Regions from separate parts of the Acetobacter sp. P5B1 genome, predicted to be linked through region 2. Evidence: riboswitches for the same ligand, from Rfam matches in the RefSeq annotation. Region 2 holds a riboswitch; the other holds the start of a gene.

Region 1 (7,139 bases), on a different contig from region 2:
CGCTTTTTGCGTCTGATGCGACGCTGAATGCGATGGGGGATGAGATCCGCGCGATCTATGTTGGCAGTCGAAAAGATTACTCCACCACCCAGAATACCAACGCCCTGAACATGCTGCTGCGCCGCGCAACGGCGGTTGCCACCAAGACGGATGCTCTGCTGACGCAGATCAAGCCGTATGAGAGCGTGTATCAGAGCTTTGTCGATATTCTGGGGAAGCCGGAAGCCTCTGAACCCGCCTCCATTACCGAGCAGCGCAAAATGCTGACGGCCAGACAGCAGGACATTTCCGGCCGCATCACCCGCCTGCGGCTTTACCAGCTGGAAGCCCAGCAACTCATGCAGGAACTGCGCCAGCATGGCACGGCCATCCAGCAGGCCACCATGACGCAGCGTTTCCCAACGCCGCTTGGGGTTAATTTCTGGTCTCAGCTTTCCAGCACCGCCAAACAGGATAGGGACCGTGCAGCCTCTCTGGTCTCCGAGATTGGTGTGGTGCTGAAAAATGCCTTTACCGGCCAGCATGCGTTACTCACGCTGGGGGCGCTGGCGCTCTCCGGCCTGCTGCTGGCGCTGCATTTTTTCTGCCATACGCCCGTACGGATGCTGGTCTCCCGCTTTCTGCCGACAGGCCGCATTCGCCCCATTACAGCTGCCGTCATTTGTTCACTCATTGGCGTTGTCGCATGGGGCGGGGCGTTTCAAATCATCTGGAACGCCATCAGCTTTAATAATGATGCCGTCGCGGATGATCTCTCCGCTCTGGCCGATATGGTGGCAGCGCAGGTTCCACTGTGCGGGTTTGTGCTGGAACTGGGCATGAGCATCCTCTCCCGCAGGCCGGAATGGCGCGTCTTCCCCATGCCGGACACGCTGGCGCGCAACCTGCGCCTCTTCCCCTTCTGGTTTGCCTCCGCCCTGATTGTGCGCGGCGTCCTGCGTTATGTGGATACCCAGAGCGGGCTGGGGCTCCTGCCCATTCAGCTTCTGGATGGTCTTTATACGCTCGCCGTCAGCCCGCTGCTGTTTGCCATCCCGCGTCAGCTGCGCCTGTCGGCCCAGCAGGATAATCCTGAGACCAATTCTGCCGAGATCGCCCCGCTTTTAAGAACACTTGTCACCACCATCGCCATTGTCTGCTGGGGGGCCGTGCTGACGGGTTATATCCCGCTGGGATACACCATCATCTCGTGGGTCTCCGTCATGGCCATCACCATGACGGGCCTGCTGCTGGTGGCCCTGCTGGCCACCGCACTGGGTAGCAGCGTGTTCCCCTCCAGAGCGCCGGTTGGTGCCCATCTGGTCAGGCTGGGCCTCCCTGCCCGGCTGGTGGATCAGGCGAGTGTGGTTATCCCCGGGCTGATCAGCGTTTTTTTGCTGGTTGTCGCCTTTTCTGTCGCCACGGCGGGTGCAGATTTTGATCCCTCTCAGGTTGGCCGTCGTATTCTGTCCATCTTTAAAGGGCAGGCCGCAACGGAAGGTAGCTTCAACCTCTCGCTGGATGCCGTGCTGCTGTGCGCCGGGCTGCCTATCCTGGGCCACTACGCCATCCGGATTGTCAGGAACTGGTTCCGCCTGCACTTCTTCCCCACCACGCGGCTGGATATTGGCGCGCAGGCCTCCATCCTGAATATTCTGACCTACAGCGCGTGGATCGTCATCGGGCTGTGCATGGCCTCCGCTCTCGGGGTCACGGTCAAGAGCATGACATGGGTTGTCAGCGCCCTGTCCGTTGGTATCGGTTTTGGCTTGCAGTCCATTGTGCAGAACTTTGTGTCCGGCATTATTCTTATGGCCGAACGCCCCGTCTCCATTGGGGATGTGGTCGATATTGCCGGGGCGCATGGTGAGGTCGCGCGCATCAGCGTGCGGTCCACCAATATCAAACTGGCTGATGGCTCCACGATGATTGTGCCAAACTCACAATTCATCACCTCCGCAGTGCGCAACGCCACGCGGGCGGAAAAGCCGGGCGTGTTCACCATCCCGCTGCAGGTACCGTTTACGTCTGATCTGCACAAAGCCATGAATGTGATGACCTGCACGCTGGCAGGCTGCGAAAATGTGGAAGACCAGCCTGTGCCAACCGCCAGCATCACCTCCGTGACGGACGGCTCCGCCGTTCTGACCGGCACCGCCCGCGCCCGTGTAGGGATGGACACTGCCACAGTGCGCAGTGAGGCCCTGTTTGCCTTGTGGCAGGCCTTTCAGGACAATCAGATACCCGTCACGGTGCCCAGCACCCTCATCCAACCCGCAAAGTAGAACAAAAAAGGCCGGGCTTCTCATCCGGCCTTTTCTTTTTAGAAATCCGCCTGCGCACTGATGGAGAAGGACCGGGGCGCACCGAGCATGACCTCACTCGGGTAGCTGGTGTCCGCCCACTGGATAAAGTGCTTGTTGCCAATATTGTCGATGCGGCCATAGACCGTAATGTTTTTATAGGCATGCCAGCCTGCAAAAACATTGACCAGCGCATAATCCTTCAGAGACAGCGTATTCGCATAGTCCCCTTTGCGAGCCGACACGTAGCGCATCCCCGCCCCCAGATCGAGCGGCAGATCCCCCACACGGGACCAGATAGCCCACAGATTAGCCGTAACAGCAGGCACATCTGGCACCTGATTGCCCGATGCATCGACCGAGGCGCTGGGATGAAATGACCCGTAGCGGGAATAGGTGTAGGCCACGTTGCCGGACAGGCTCCAGTGCCGGTTGAGGGACAAATCACCCTGCCATTCCACCCCACGCGATTTCTGCACACCGGCGGTCGCTACCGTATCCGGCCCGGTAGAAACCAGCATGCGGGTCCGCCTGATGTCATACAGCGCCAGCGTGGTGGTGAAGCGTCCGTCCCACAGGCTAGCTTTTACGCCAATTTCGCCCTGCCGGGAGTGGCTGAGGCGGGTGAACTGCCCCCGGTTAACCAGAAACAGGTTGGAGCCCGGCGGATCTTCCCCTGTCGTATAAACCCCATATACGCTGATGTTTTTCGTAATATCGAACACTGGCCCGATGCGGAAATTATCCGGGTTATAATGGCCTTTGAAACTTGTAGCCGCGTTAAACTGCCCGGCCTGCGTGTAGTTCTGCCGGTCGAGCGAAAGCCAGTCATACCGGAAACCGCCCACCAGCCGCAGATTATCGCGAATGGTCAGAACATCTTCCAAAAACAGCCCTGCCTGCACCATCGTGGTGGGAGATTTCATGAAGGGATATTCCCCCGCAAAAGACCCAAGCTGCGTGGATTCCGGGCTGGCCAGAGACACACTGTCCGCATAATCCGCCGAAGGAAAACCACGGTTGCGGATAAAGCGCAGATAATAGGCATCCCCACCCAGCACAAAACGGTTCTTCATACCGAAGACGGAAAAATCAAACTGCGCGTGCAGCGTATCCCCAACCTGATGCTGGTTTTGATACACATAAAACCGGTCTCGCCCGATACGCCCCGGCGCAATGGCATTGCCTGCGGCGTCCGTGCTGCCGGGGCTGTTGAGGTAGGTCAGGCTTTCCGCATTATTCCAGCGCCGTTTGGAATAAATGAAGTAGCTGCTGTTATGAAACAGAACATGGCTGTTCACCCGCCAGTCCAGATGCAAAGTGGGCGTGGCGTTGACGGACCCGGCCTTACCATCCCGCACGTTATAATACCGCCAGAGGGATGCACGGGTAATGCCCAGCCCCTTACTGGAACTCAGCAGACCGCCCACACGCCCGCCCGTCTGGGAAAGATCCACCAGCGGTGTACCGTAATAGGTAGAAAGCCGGTCTGTCAGATAATCCATGCTCAGCCGGGCAGTGAATTTGGATGTCGGCTTCCAGAGCAGGGTTGTCGTGAAATCATCCGAGTGCGGATCAGCCCCTTTTACAAACCCGTCAGAAGACGTGCGGCTGAAGTCCGTACGCAATGCCAGCGTTTGCGTAATGGGCACAGAGCCACCTATGCCCGCATTCCATGTATTGAAACTGCCATAGGAGATAAGCGCATTGGCGTGGGGGCCATCAAAGGTCGGGTTTCGGGTACGCATGTCCACCGTGCCACCCACAGCCCCCTGCCCATACAACACGGAGGACGGGCCTTTGAGCACCTGCACACTTTCCAGATTGAAGCTGTTCTGGGGCCGGTTGATCATGGTGGTGGGGCCAAAATACTGGCCGTCATGCAGCACCAAGATCTGGTTCCCGGTAAAACCGCGCATCATCAGCTGCGCCGGGCTACCCGGAGACCCACCGGACGAAACACCGGGGGCGCTGTCTGCTGCCGCCTCGGCCTGCGCATAGCCACGCTGCATCATCAGATCATGGGACACGACATTAATGGTGCCCGGTGTGTGCTGGATGGAAAGCCCCAGTTTGCCACCGACGGCTGGCACGGCCTGAAGCGGCGCTGTCTTGCCGTAAGCGGTAATATATTCCGCGCCTGCCGCCGTCATGGCGGGCACAGGGGMTTCCTGCTTTTTWTGCTGAGGACCTCTGTTTTTTTTCAAAGGTCTGGCATCAGGATTTCCCGATCCCTCGGGTGTTGCCGCATAGACGATGGAAACGGAATTCAGGCCCAGCAGGAGACTGAGGGCGTAAGAGAGTGGACGCACGGGGTTCGCTCCAAAAAACGTCACCGCGGTGGAAGCACTGAGCAAACCGTGCCTCGCCGCCACATCACCCCGTATGGCAGCTCCGTCCGTGACTTTCGGGCAATGGCAGGTCTCCTGGCTCGCTGGTCTTCGGATCTCGCAGCGGCCTTCCCCCCCATGTCCCACACGGGGAGTGGCATGGATGCCGCAAATCCTCTCAGCTTACAGTTGCGGGGGCAGCATCGGCTTGAACCGATTTCCCTCTTAGCCCTCCGACTGCACACACAGCCTGAAGGCACCATAGCTGGGTGCAGCGTAAACATGCTCCGCAAAAGCTTGTCAACGAAAGTGCGGCTACACGCATGATAAAAAACGACCCCTAATTCCTGCTGTTGCGAAAAACCGGGTTTGCGTACACTCTGCCCGCATCAGTCAACAGCCCCGCGCAAGCGGGTTAAAAGGGAAGACCGTAGGCCGTTAAGCACGGCTCAGTCGGTCGCTGCTCCCGCAACTGTAGGCGGTATGTCTGGGCCTTTTCTGCCACGCGGCAGGCCACTGGTGAACAACCGGGAAGGTAAGGCTCAGATGCGTATCCGCGAGCCAGGAGACCTGCTGTTGTCGTTCAGGACCGTGCCGCCGGGCGGGATGTACCGGAAGGCAGGAGTAAACACAGTGAGACCGTTCTCGCCCCTTTCCTCTTTGCCCCGCCCATATCGGACGGCTGAGGCTTACCACCCGGCTTTTGTCAGACTGCTGCACTCATGCCCGCCCCGTTTCCATGCCCTGCAGGCCGCCCGTCTGGCTTTGCTGCCACCCCCGGAGCAGGAAGACGTTATTGCACGCAACGGCCAAGCGCTTTTCCTGAAACTGACACCCCGCCTGCCCGCCACACACCGGGAACGCGGGGCCATGCTGGAAGAGGCTTTTCGCCCCCTTCTGCTAACGGCCACTGAGTATCTCGAAGCCATGCCTTCGTTCACTCTGGATATGGCACCCAAGGCCGCACAGCAGATTGTGCAGGCCTATGTGGCCGTGCATTGGGCACGCGGCGCACAGGCCGCCGCCATGGCTTTGTATAACGCCCCCGCATGAAGGCACTCCGCAGAGCGCTTTATCTGACGCACAGATGGCTGGGGCTTGGCATGGGGCTGCTGATGGCAGGCTGGTGCGCGTCCGGCATTGTCATGCTCTGGCACACATGGCCTCAGCCGGATGACCGTGCCCTTGCCCATGGTCCGGCAGAAATCCAGTGGCCTGCACACCTTCCGAATTTACGTGATCTCGACAGGAATAAACGCTTTCAGGCGTTCCAGATCAGCATGGTTGGGCAGGAACCCGCTCTGACGCTCACCCCGGAAAACGGGCCGCCTTTTGCGCTTGATCTGCGCACAGGCCTTGCGGGCCGCATTCCCCCGGCAGATGCTGCCACCAGCGCCCTACGCTATGCCCGCACGACTGGCACACAAGGTCAGCCAGTGTTTGACGGCCTCACCACGGACGACCAGTGGGTTCTGGATACTCATGGCCGGGAACATGGATTTTATCGTTTTCTCTTCCCGGACGTTCCCCACACGCAGGTTTACGTCTCCTCTCTGACAGGCGAGGTCATGCAGGCTACAACCCGCACGACCCGCGTATGGGCATGGGTTGGCGCTATCCCACACTGGCTCTATCCGGCAGTGCTGCGCAAACATCCCTCTCTCTGGCAGCAGGTCGTGATTGTTCTGTCTGGCACAGGCGTTTTTCTGACGGTTACCGGGTTGTGGATTGGCGTTCTGCGGCTCCGGCGCAAGTCCCCTTTTACGCCTTACCGGGGGTGGCATTGTGTCCATCATCTCAGTGGAACGATGTTTGGCGTGCTGGCCCTGCTCTGGGTAACAACCGGGCTGCTCAGCATGTCACCGGGCGGCCTGTTCCACAGCAAACCGGACGCGGTGAACCCGTTGCGCGTGACCGGCACCGTGACGGGTGCAGAGATTCAGGCTCTGCTTTCCCGGCTTGACACCGCAGCCCCTACCGGCTGGACCGGCGTGAAAAGCACCTTGCTGGACGGGCATGTTTTCCTGCAAGCCCTGCAAAAATCTGGCTTTCAAAGGCTGCACGAAACACTCGCCCCCGCCCCTCTCACCAAAGGGCAACTTGTCCAGTTTCTACGTCCTGCAGGCTTGCTTAAAACAGCAGAGAGCCTGACCCTCCTCACCAGCGCAGACGCCTATTACTTCAGCCGCCCCACGCATAAACGGCATTTTCCCGTCTGGCGTGCGCAGGCCGCAGACGGCACCTTGATCTATCTGGATGCACAATCCGGCGCGGCGCTGGCCATGCTGGATCAGCCAGCCCGCCAGTCGCGCTGGCTGGTTTACGGGTTTCACGATCTCGATTTCTGGCCGTGGTTGCGTGACGCCCCCACACATTGGAGCATAGCCTTGCCGCTCCTGAGTGGCGTGCTGTGCGTGTTTCTGTCAGGCGTCATTATCGGTATCCGACGCCTCAGACTGATACGCCTCAGTCGGATGAAAAGGCCCGGCTGACCAGCCTGACAGAGTTTTTAAACAGCCCTTACTGC
Region 2 (7,139 bases):
GGCGTTGCCCACCAGCCTGAACTGAGCACCGATCCGGATATGCATCTGGTTACCAACTTTGGTCAGATCATCCGGCCGCTCCGGCAGGCGAATGACCGTGTCATGTTCATGCTTCCAGCGAATGTCACGACAGTTCGTCTGGTATCGCGGGCCAGCCGCCCGACGGATACGGTCGGCCCGTTTGTGGATGATCGCCGGATGCTGGGTGTCGCCATTGCCTCTGTACAACTCATCACGGCTGACCAGACGCACAGCATCAGCACCCACCTGCAGGCGGACAAACCGGCCGGCTGGTATGCGACGGATACATCTCACGCCTGGACGGACGGCAATGCGTCTCTGCCACTGCCTGCTCTGGCCAAAAAAGCCATGAGCATGCTGTGCTTGGAAGTTTGCGCTGCCGGTCCTTACCGTCTGGCAGATCAGGCTGAAGGGAAAACAGTCGCGCAGTCTGCATGACGCAACAGGGGGCAGTCCTGCACACACGCAGGCTGCCCCCACATTAAGGCCGTGCCATCAAATAGTGCCGCGCTACGGACTATTCACTCTTCCCCAACCACGCCCGCGCCTCACCATTCGGATATTTCTGGGTATGCAGGTTCAGGTAAATACGCCCATCCAGCAAATCCCGCTCCGTCTCCGTGCTCAGCATCACACTGCCACTCAGCGGGCTTTTATACGGGCCGTGCACCGTCACTTCCGGCGGCCCATCCTTGCCGGGCAGGGCAGGGCCGTGCAGATGCGCAATCGTCACCGGGCCACTCAGCCCGTCCCATGTCACGGTATAGCGCAGCACATGCGCCCCGGCGTAATAGAGCGCCACCACATTCCCGTGCACCTGCGCAGGCGCACCATGCTCGGGTGCCAGGGTGCCAGAAAACAGCATGCTACGCTGGGCCTGTGCCGGGGCGATGAACGCTCCTGCCGCCAGCAGGCCAGCAGCCAGCGCCATACTCAAAACCGGTTTGCGGGGCAGGGTCATCACGGCAGGGTCCTCATCACGTCAGAAAGCACGCTGCATCCGGAACGCCGGATGCCATCACCTGCCTGAAACGCTCAGGATAAAAGGCCGTTGCCTCCGCTCACAGAATGTGAACGGTTATTCAAAATCCCGTATCACGCCCTCATGGTCCAGCGGGCGGTCTGGTGTGCGGCTAAAATGCACACGCGGCTGCGTGCCATCCGCCTTTATTTTCTGGCGCAACGTGGCCAGCCAGCGTTCCGTCGCGGCCTCCCGCTGCACAGAGGAAGAGGAAATTTCTGGTCCGGGACGGGAAGACTGAGGCATCATCTTGCTCACAAGCAGAAGGATTTCACGCCTCCTTCCTACACCGGCCAGCCCCTGCCAGCACGTGACGTTTTTTTGAAATCAAGGCACCCATACCCTTGACCCACCCAAAGCCCATCCCCTACCTCTGCGACTGTCGAAGGTCTCGCGCAAGCGAGTGAAAAGGGAACGCTGAAGGATCCGGCTGGGCATACAGGTCCGGGGTTCAGGCAGCGGCTGCCCCCGCAACTGTAAACGGTGCGCTGATGCATCACGCCACTGGCCCCATAACGGCTGGGAAGGCGCGTCAGACAATCCCCGTGAGCCAGGAGACCTGCCTTCGTCGCTCAGTCATGATAGCCGGACGGGGTGAGCCGGATATCGGGGAACAGTTATGGGTCACGTTGTGTCTCCGCGTCCTGTCCGGCGCGGACGCTCTCCGTTTATCGTCGCGCTCCTCTGCGCCTCTGCCTTCACCGCAGCACACGCCGCACCGTCTGCCAAACCCACGCCATCCAAAGATGCAGCCCGCCGGGCCTCCCCGGTCACGCCTCCCATCACGCCGGCAGGGTCCCCCCAAAAACTCCTCGGCCACAAAACAACCGAGGCCCACGGGGAAGAGCATCTTCAGGTCATCGCCTCACATACAGATCCCATGGGCCGCGCGCTCACGGCCAGTCAGGGCAGCATTACCGCCAAGGAACTCCGCCTGCGCCCGGTTTACCGAGTGGGGCAGTTGCTGGAATCTGTCCCCGGTCTGGTCGTCACCGCGCATTCGGGCGAGGGCAAGGCCAACCAGTATCTTCTCCGCGGCTTCAATCTGGACCACGGCACAGACCTTGCCAGTTTTGTGGATGATATCCCGGTTAATGAACCCACCCACGCCCACGGGCAGGGCTATACGGATGTCAATTTCCTCATGCCGGAACTCGCACAGGGCATCGATTACACCAAAGGCCCATTTTACGCGGATGTCGGGGATTTCGGCGTCGTCGGGTCCGACCATATCCGCTTAACGGATGACCTGCGCGGGCAGGCTTCTGGCAGTCTCGGCACACTGGGCGACGAACATGCGTTTATTGGCGATACGGCGCACTTCAAAAATGGCGATAAACTGCTTGGTGCTTTCTCAATAGACCACCTCAATGGCCCGTGGGCGCATCCGGACAACTTCCGGGGCATCAAATCCGCCGCGCGCTACACCCACACCACAGAACACACCAAATTCAACCTGACCGGCCTGTATTACCGAGGCCAATGGAACAACACGACCGACCAGCCTCTGGAGGCCTACCAGAAAGGCCTCATCAGCCGTTACGGCTCTCTGGACCCAAGTGACGGCGGCTATTCCGAACGGTTCAGCGTTTCCGCGCATCATATTCTGCATAACGATAACTGGCAGCTCAAAACATCGCTTTACGTCGTGCATAGCCGCCTGACTCTATGGAACGATTTTAGCCATTATCTGAACGACCCCATCAATGGCGATCAGGAACAGCAGGACGAAACCCGCACCACCTTTGGCGGCACATCGGCATACCAGCGGCATGACACCTTCCTGCACCGCGCTACAGACACCACTTTTGGCGTACAAGGCCGCTGGGACAGCATTTATATCGACCGCCGCCATACCCGCCAGCGCAAAGTCCTGCCCGACTGCCCGGATAGCAGCGTGCCCACCGGCCAGTATGTCTGTAATGGGGATAACGTCTCACAAGGCAATGTCGGTCTGTTCGGCCAGAACATCACCCACTGGCTGCCCTGGCTGCGTACCGTTGTCGGCCTGCGTGGGGATTATTACGGAGGCTCAGATCACAGCCTCGTTTCCGGTTATAGGGGCCGTGTGCATCAGTGGCTTTTTCAGCCCAAAGGCAGCCTGATTTTCGGCCCGTGGTATAAAACGGAATTTTATATCAGCGCAGGGCAGGGCTACCATTCTAACGATATCCGCGCCGTCCTCGGCACCGTGCCGACTGATGGCATTGCCAACGGTGCCATCGCCACCCCGTTCATGACCCGTGCCACCAGTGAGGAACTGGGCGTCCGCACCAACATCATCCCAAAACTGAACCTGCAGGCCGCCTTTTTCCGTATCGATTTCAGTTCAGAACTCACTTACGACGCGGATGAAGGCGTCAACGATGCCGGCGCCCCCAGCCGCCGGCAGGGGTTTGAACTCTCCGGCCAGTATCACCCGCTGCCCTGGCTGGAACTTAACGCAGATATTGCCTCCACCCACGCCCGCTATTTCACGGGTAATCCCGGCCTTTATGGCCTGCCGGGGCTGTATGTGGCCAACGCCCCCAACTTTATCGGCTCCTTCGGCCTGCTGGCCGACCACCCCAGCGGCTTCTTCGGCGGTGTGCAGTTCCGCTGGCTCGGCTCCTACCCGTTAATCGAGGATAACTCCCTGCGCTCCCACGGCTATAAGGAAGTGAACATGGATGTCGGCTACCACATCACAAAATACCTTCAGGTGCAGGCCAGCATTTACAACCTGACCAACACCCACGCCTCCGCCTCCCAATACGCCTACGACTACCGCCTCACCCCCACATCCCCCGTCGAAACCGGCTCCACCTACCACCCCTTGGAACCCCGCTCCGCCCGCTTCTCCGTCACGGCGAATTTCTGAAAATCATGTAACCGATCTAGGGAAAATACGAGGAAAGTCCTATTGGTTGCATTCCAAAAGGGGAGGGCGAATCTCGCTACCAGCGATAAGCCAGCGTCACAAACATGGCGCGTCCCGGAGCCCACGCACAGGCAACATTGCGCGTGCAGATGGCAACATAGCGGCTGTTGGCAATGTTTGTGCCGTTGAGCTGGACTGACGCCCGTTTGTAATCAATATGAGCCACCACATCGCCTACCAGCTGGCTGGGCACAGAAAATGTTTCAGGCAACGCCCCCGCCGTGTTCCCTGTATAGCGCAGGCCCCCTCCCACGCCGGCCACAAGATCACGCCAAATATGAAAATCCTTTTTCAGGAAAACAGACGCCATGTGAGAGGGTACTGCCACCGGACGCTGGCCAATTTGTGCGGTAGTTGTGGATTTTGTGATTTTTGGGTCCTGATAGGTAAAGGACGCAATAAAACTGATGTTCCACGGCAGGCGTCCCATGCCTTCAAACTCAAACCCTCTGGTCCGTTGTTCACCGGCCTGAATATCATAGGTTGAATCAACAGGGTCAGGTGTCAGAATATTGGTCTCAACAAGATCAAAAAAATCCGCTGTCAGCATAAAATGGTCACCCCATGGCATTTTTTGGGATGGCTTATATTTCAGACCCGCTTCAATCTGCCGCCCTTTTGTCGGCAGGAAAGCCGTATTCAGGCGCGTTGTGCCCACCTGCGGCTGGAATGATGTCGCATAGGACACATAGGGCGACAGACCATAAGGTGCGGAATAGAGCAGGCCAGCACGGCCCGTAAACGCGTTGTTGTTTTGCGGTGTGCGCTGAGCCGTCAGGTTATCCACCGTCATGCTTTCGGTAAAATCTCCACGCCCGGACAGGGTTAAATGGAAATTCTTCCAGTCGGCCTGCTCCTGCGCGTAAATACCGGTCTGGCTTTCTGTCTCGTTCGTGTTGGTCGTTGTGCCATAGGTCGGCCAGGTAATGGCGCGGTAAACCGGCGCATAAAGATCGAGTGAGGGCGCTGTGTTCTGGCCGCGACGGTTCGCCAGAAAATCACTGCGGAAATCAACACCAACCAGAAGTTCATGCTTAACAGGCCCGGTTTTCAGCTTGAGGTCAGACCGGGTATCCAGCGTCACATTATTATAATTAGCTGATTGCAGCAGGGCGCGTCGCGTAATGGTTCGCTGATCACTGGAAAGAGCCTGCGTTGTCACAAAGCGATAATCCAGATCCAGATGGGCGTAGCGCATATTCTGGGTCATGGTCCAGTTAGGCAGAATTTTGCGGGAAAAACTGTATCCAACAGCCGCCTGTCGTTTGGAATAAACGTCGTAATCTGCATCGCTTGACAGAAAATCACGGGCAATCCGGCCATAGCGTGTTGCCGTCAGGGTTCCGGCTGCCGGCAGGAACTGCGCCGTGGAACCTGCATCCAGTTGTTCAAAACTGGCGAGAAGAGTCAAATCCGTCTTGTCATCAGGCTCCCACCTTAAGGACGGTGCCACATAAATCTCGTTGTTTTTGATATTTTTGGCATAGGTATCTGATTTTCGGATCAGCCCGTTAAAGCGCCACATCAGTGTTTTGGAGGCATTGAGCGCTCCCCCAATATCGGCAGCGCCCTGCACACGACTATAAGCCCCCGTCTGGAAATTAATCTCATTTTTCTGTCCTGCATTCGGGCGCTTGCTCACGGCATTTATAATACCGCCAAGCTGCCCGGACCCATACAGAGCGGATGTTGCACCGCGCAGAACATCCATTTCCTCCAGCCCCCAGGGTTCAATGCTGAACGACTGTGATGAGGCCGCATCCGGCGTGCGTGTGCCATCCAGATAAATGTCGGGTGAGAAGCCCCGGATCGTTCCAAAATACCCTCTGGGGTCATCCTTGGACCCATAATCGGATACCCCCGCAGAATACCGCACAGCATCCGAAACGCTGCGGGAATTCAGAATAGCCATCCGTTCCTGCGTAATGACCGTAATGTTCTGAGGCGTCTGCTCAAGCGGCGTGTCTGTTTTGGTGGCGGCAAAGCCACTCCGCGCCAGCAAACCATGCCGTGAGGCCGAGACATCAATGGTCTCTTTTGTATCGGCTTTTTTCTCCCGAGAATGCCGCCGTGCGGAAAGGGCTTTCTCATCCTGCTCAGGGCTCTGGACCGAGGGCAAGGCGGGGGCTGGGGCAGCAAAAGCCTGAGCTGCACAAAACAGCAATGCAGGCTGCGTGAAGGCAACAAAACGAGCAAGACGCTGCATGGAAAGGGTCGATCCCCAGTAAAAAGCAAGAGGCTTTCAAAGTGACCTCTAACAGATTGTCTCCTTACTGCACCTGATAATCATTATCAATAAAATCTTTGGTGTGGCTGCTTATCCCTGCCGCAACCACACTTCCGCCGCCCGCTCGGCGGCATCAGGATCAGCCTCCACCACATCCGGCTGAACCGGACCCTCATACCGCTTGCCCGTCCGGTCCAGTTCAAACTCTGCGGCCACTACCAGCCTCCCACCATCAGGCAGGGTGAAGCTCTTGTTCCCACTGGTCTGACCATGCGTGGCGGTCCCAAAAAACCGCGTGTTAGGCCGCCCCTTTAGCGCAATCGCCACCGCTTCCCCCGCGCTGGCGGTTTGCGGGCCAATCAGAACCGCTACAGGCACACGGGACAAATCCGGTCCGCCGTCCTGCGGAGCCACACCCTGCGCCACAGCCCGCCAGGGGGCAGAGCGTTTCCCCGTTCGGTCTTCAAAAAAGCCCAGATCCCCATTGCCGAGCAGCGGCCTCAAAGCTTGCAGCATTGGCCACATATTGCCGCCTCTGTCATGGCGCAGATCCACAATCCACCCGCGCATGTCAGGAGCCTGCGCAAAAATCTGCTGCCCGGTGCGGGAAAAATCTTGCATTCTCTTAGCAGAATGAGACGTCAAAGCAGGGAGAGAAATCTTTCCAACATCAGAGCTGATTTTCGTAAAGACTGGCATCTGCTCAGGTTGTGCGGCCAGCTTGCGCACTGTATCAGGCGGCATCACAAAACTATGCCCATCATGCAGGTCAGCAAGCAGAGTCCGGATCTCGGCATAAAGATCATCAGCCGAGCCCACTCTGGCCAGTTCCAGCAAAGGCGGGGTGCGGCTCTCCCAGTCAATCAAAGATGCATGCAGCGCCTGTGTGCGCATGGCATTGATTGCAAAAGCCATGGTCTGCACAGCAACAGACTGATTAGCATTCTGTT

Evidence for each region. A riboswitch is a leader RNA that binds a small molecule or an ion and turns the genes downstream of it on or off. The one in region 2 is predicted to bind cobalamin.
Region 1: linked by a shared signal. The riboswitch ahead of KP703_RS10285 (hypothetical protein) and the one ahead of KP703_RS13595 (TonB-dependent receptor) in region 2 are both predicted to bind cobalamin.

Annotation. Positions count from the first base shown of each region.
Region 1 covers NZ_JACRVS010000015.1:32,788-39,926, forward strand. The annotation lists gene KP703_RS10275 (mechanosensitive ion channel domain-containing protein) at 1-2,264, shown strand, start outside; gene KP703_RS10280 (TonB-dependent siderophore receptor) at 2,303-4,435, opposite strand; cobalamin riboswitch at 4,681-4,891, opposite strand; cobalamin riboswitch at 4,993-5,205, shown strand; gene KP703_RS10285 (hypothetical protein) at 5,246-5,665, shown strand; gene KP703_RS10290 (PepSY domain-containing protein) at 5,662-7,104, shown strand; gene KP703_RS10295 (hypothetical protein) at 7,133-7,139, opposite strand, start outside.
Region 2 covers NZ_JACRVS010000032.1:22,991-30,129, forward strand. The annotation lists gene KP703_RS15730 (hypothetical protein) at 40-459, shown strand; gene KP703_RS13585 (CHRD domain-containing protein) at 539-982, opposite strand; gene KP703_RS13590 (hypothetical protein) at 1,100-1,288, opposite strand; cobalamin riboswitch at 1,412-1,624, shown strand; gene KP703_RS13595 (TonB-dependent receptor) at 1,674-3,902, shown strand; gene KP703_RS13600 (TonB-dependent siderophore receptor) at 3,979-6,168, opposite strand; gene KP703_RS13605 (S41 family peptidase) at 6,280-7,139, opposite strand, start outside.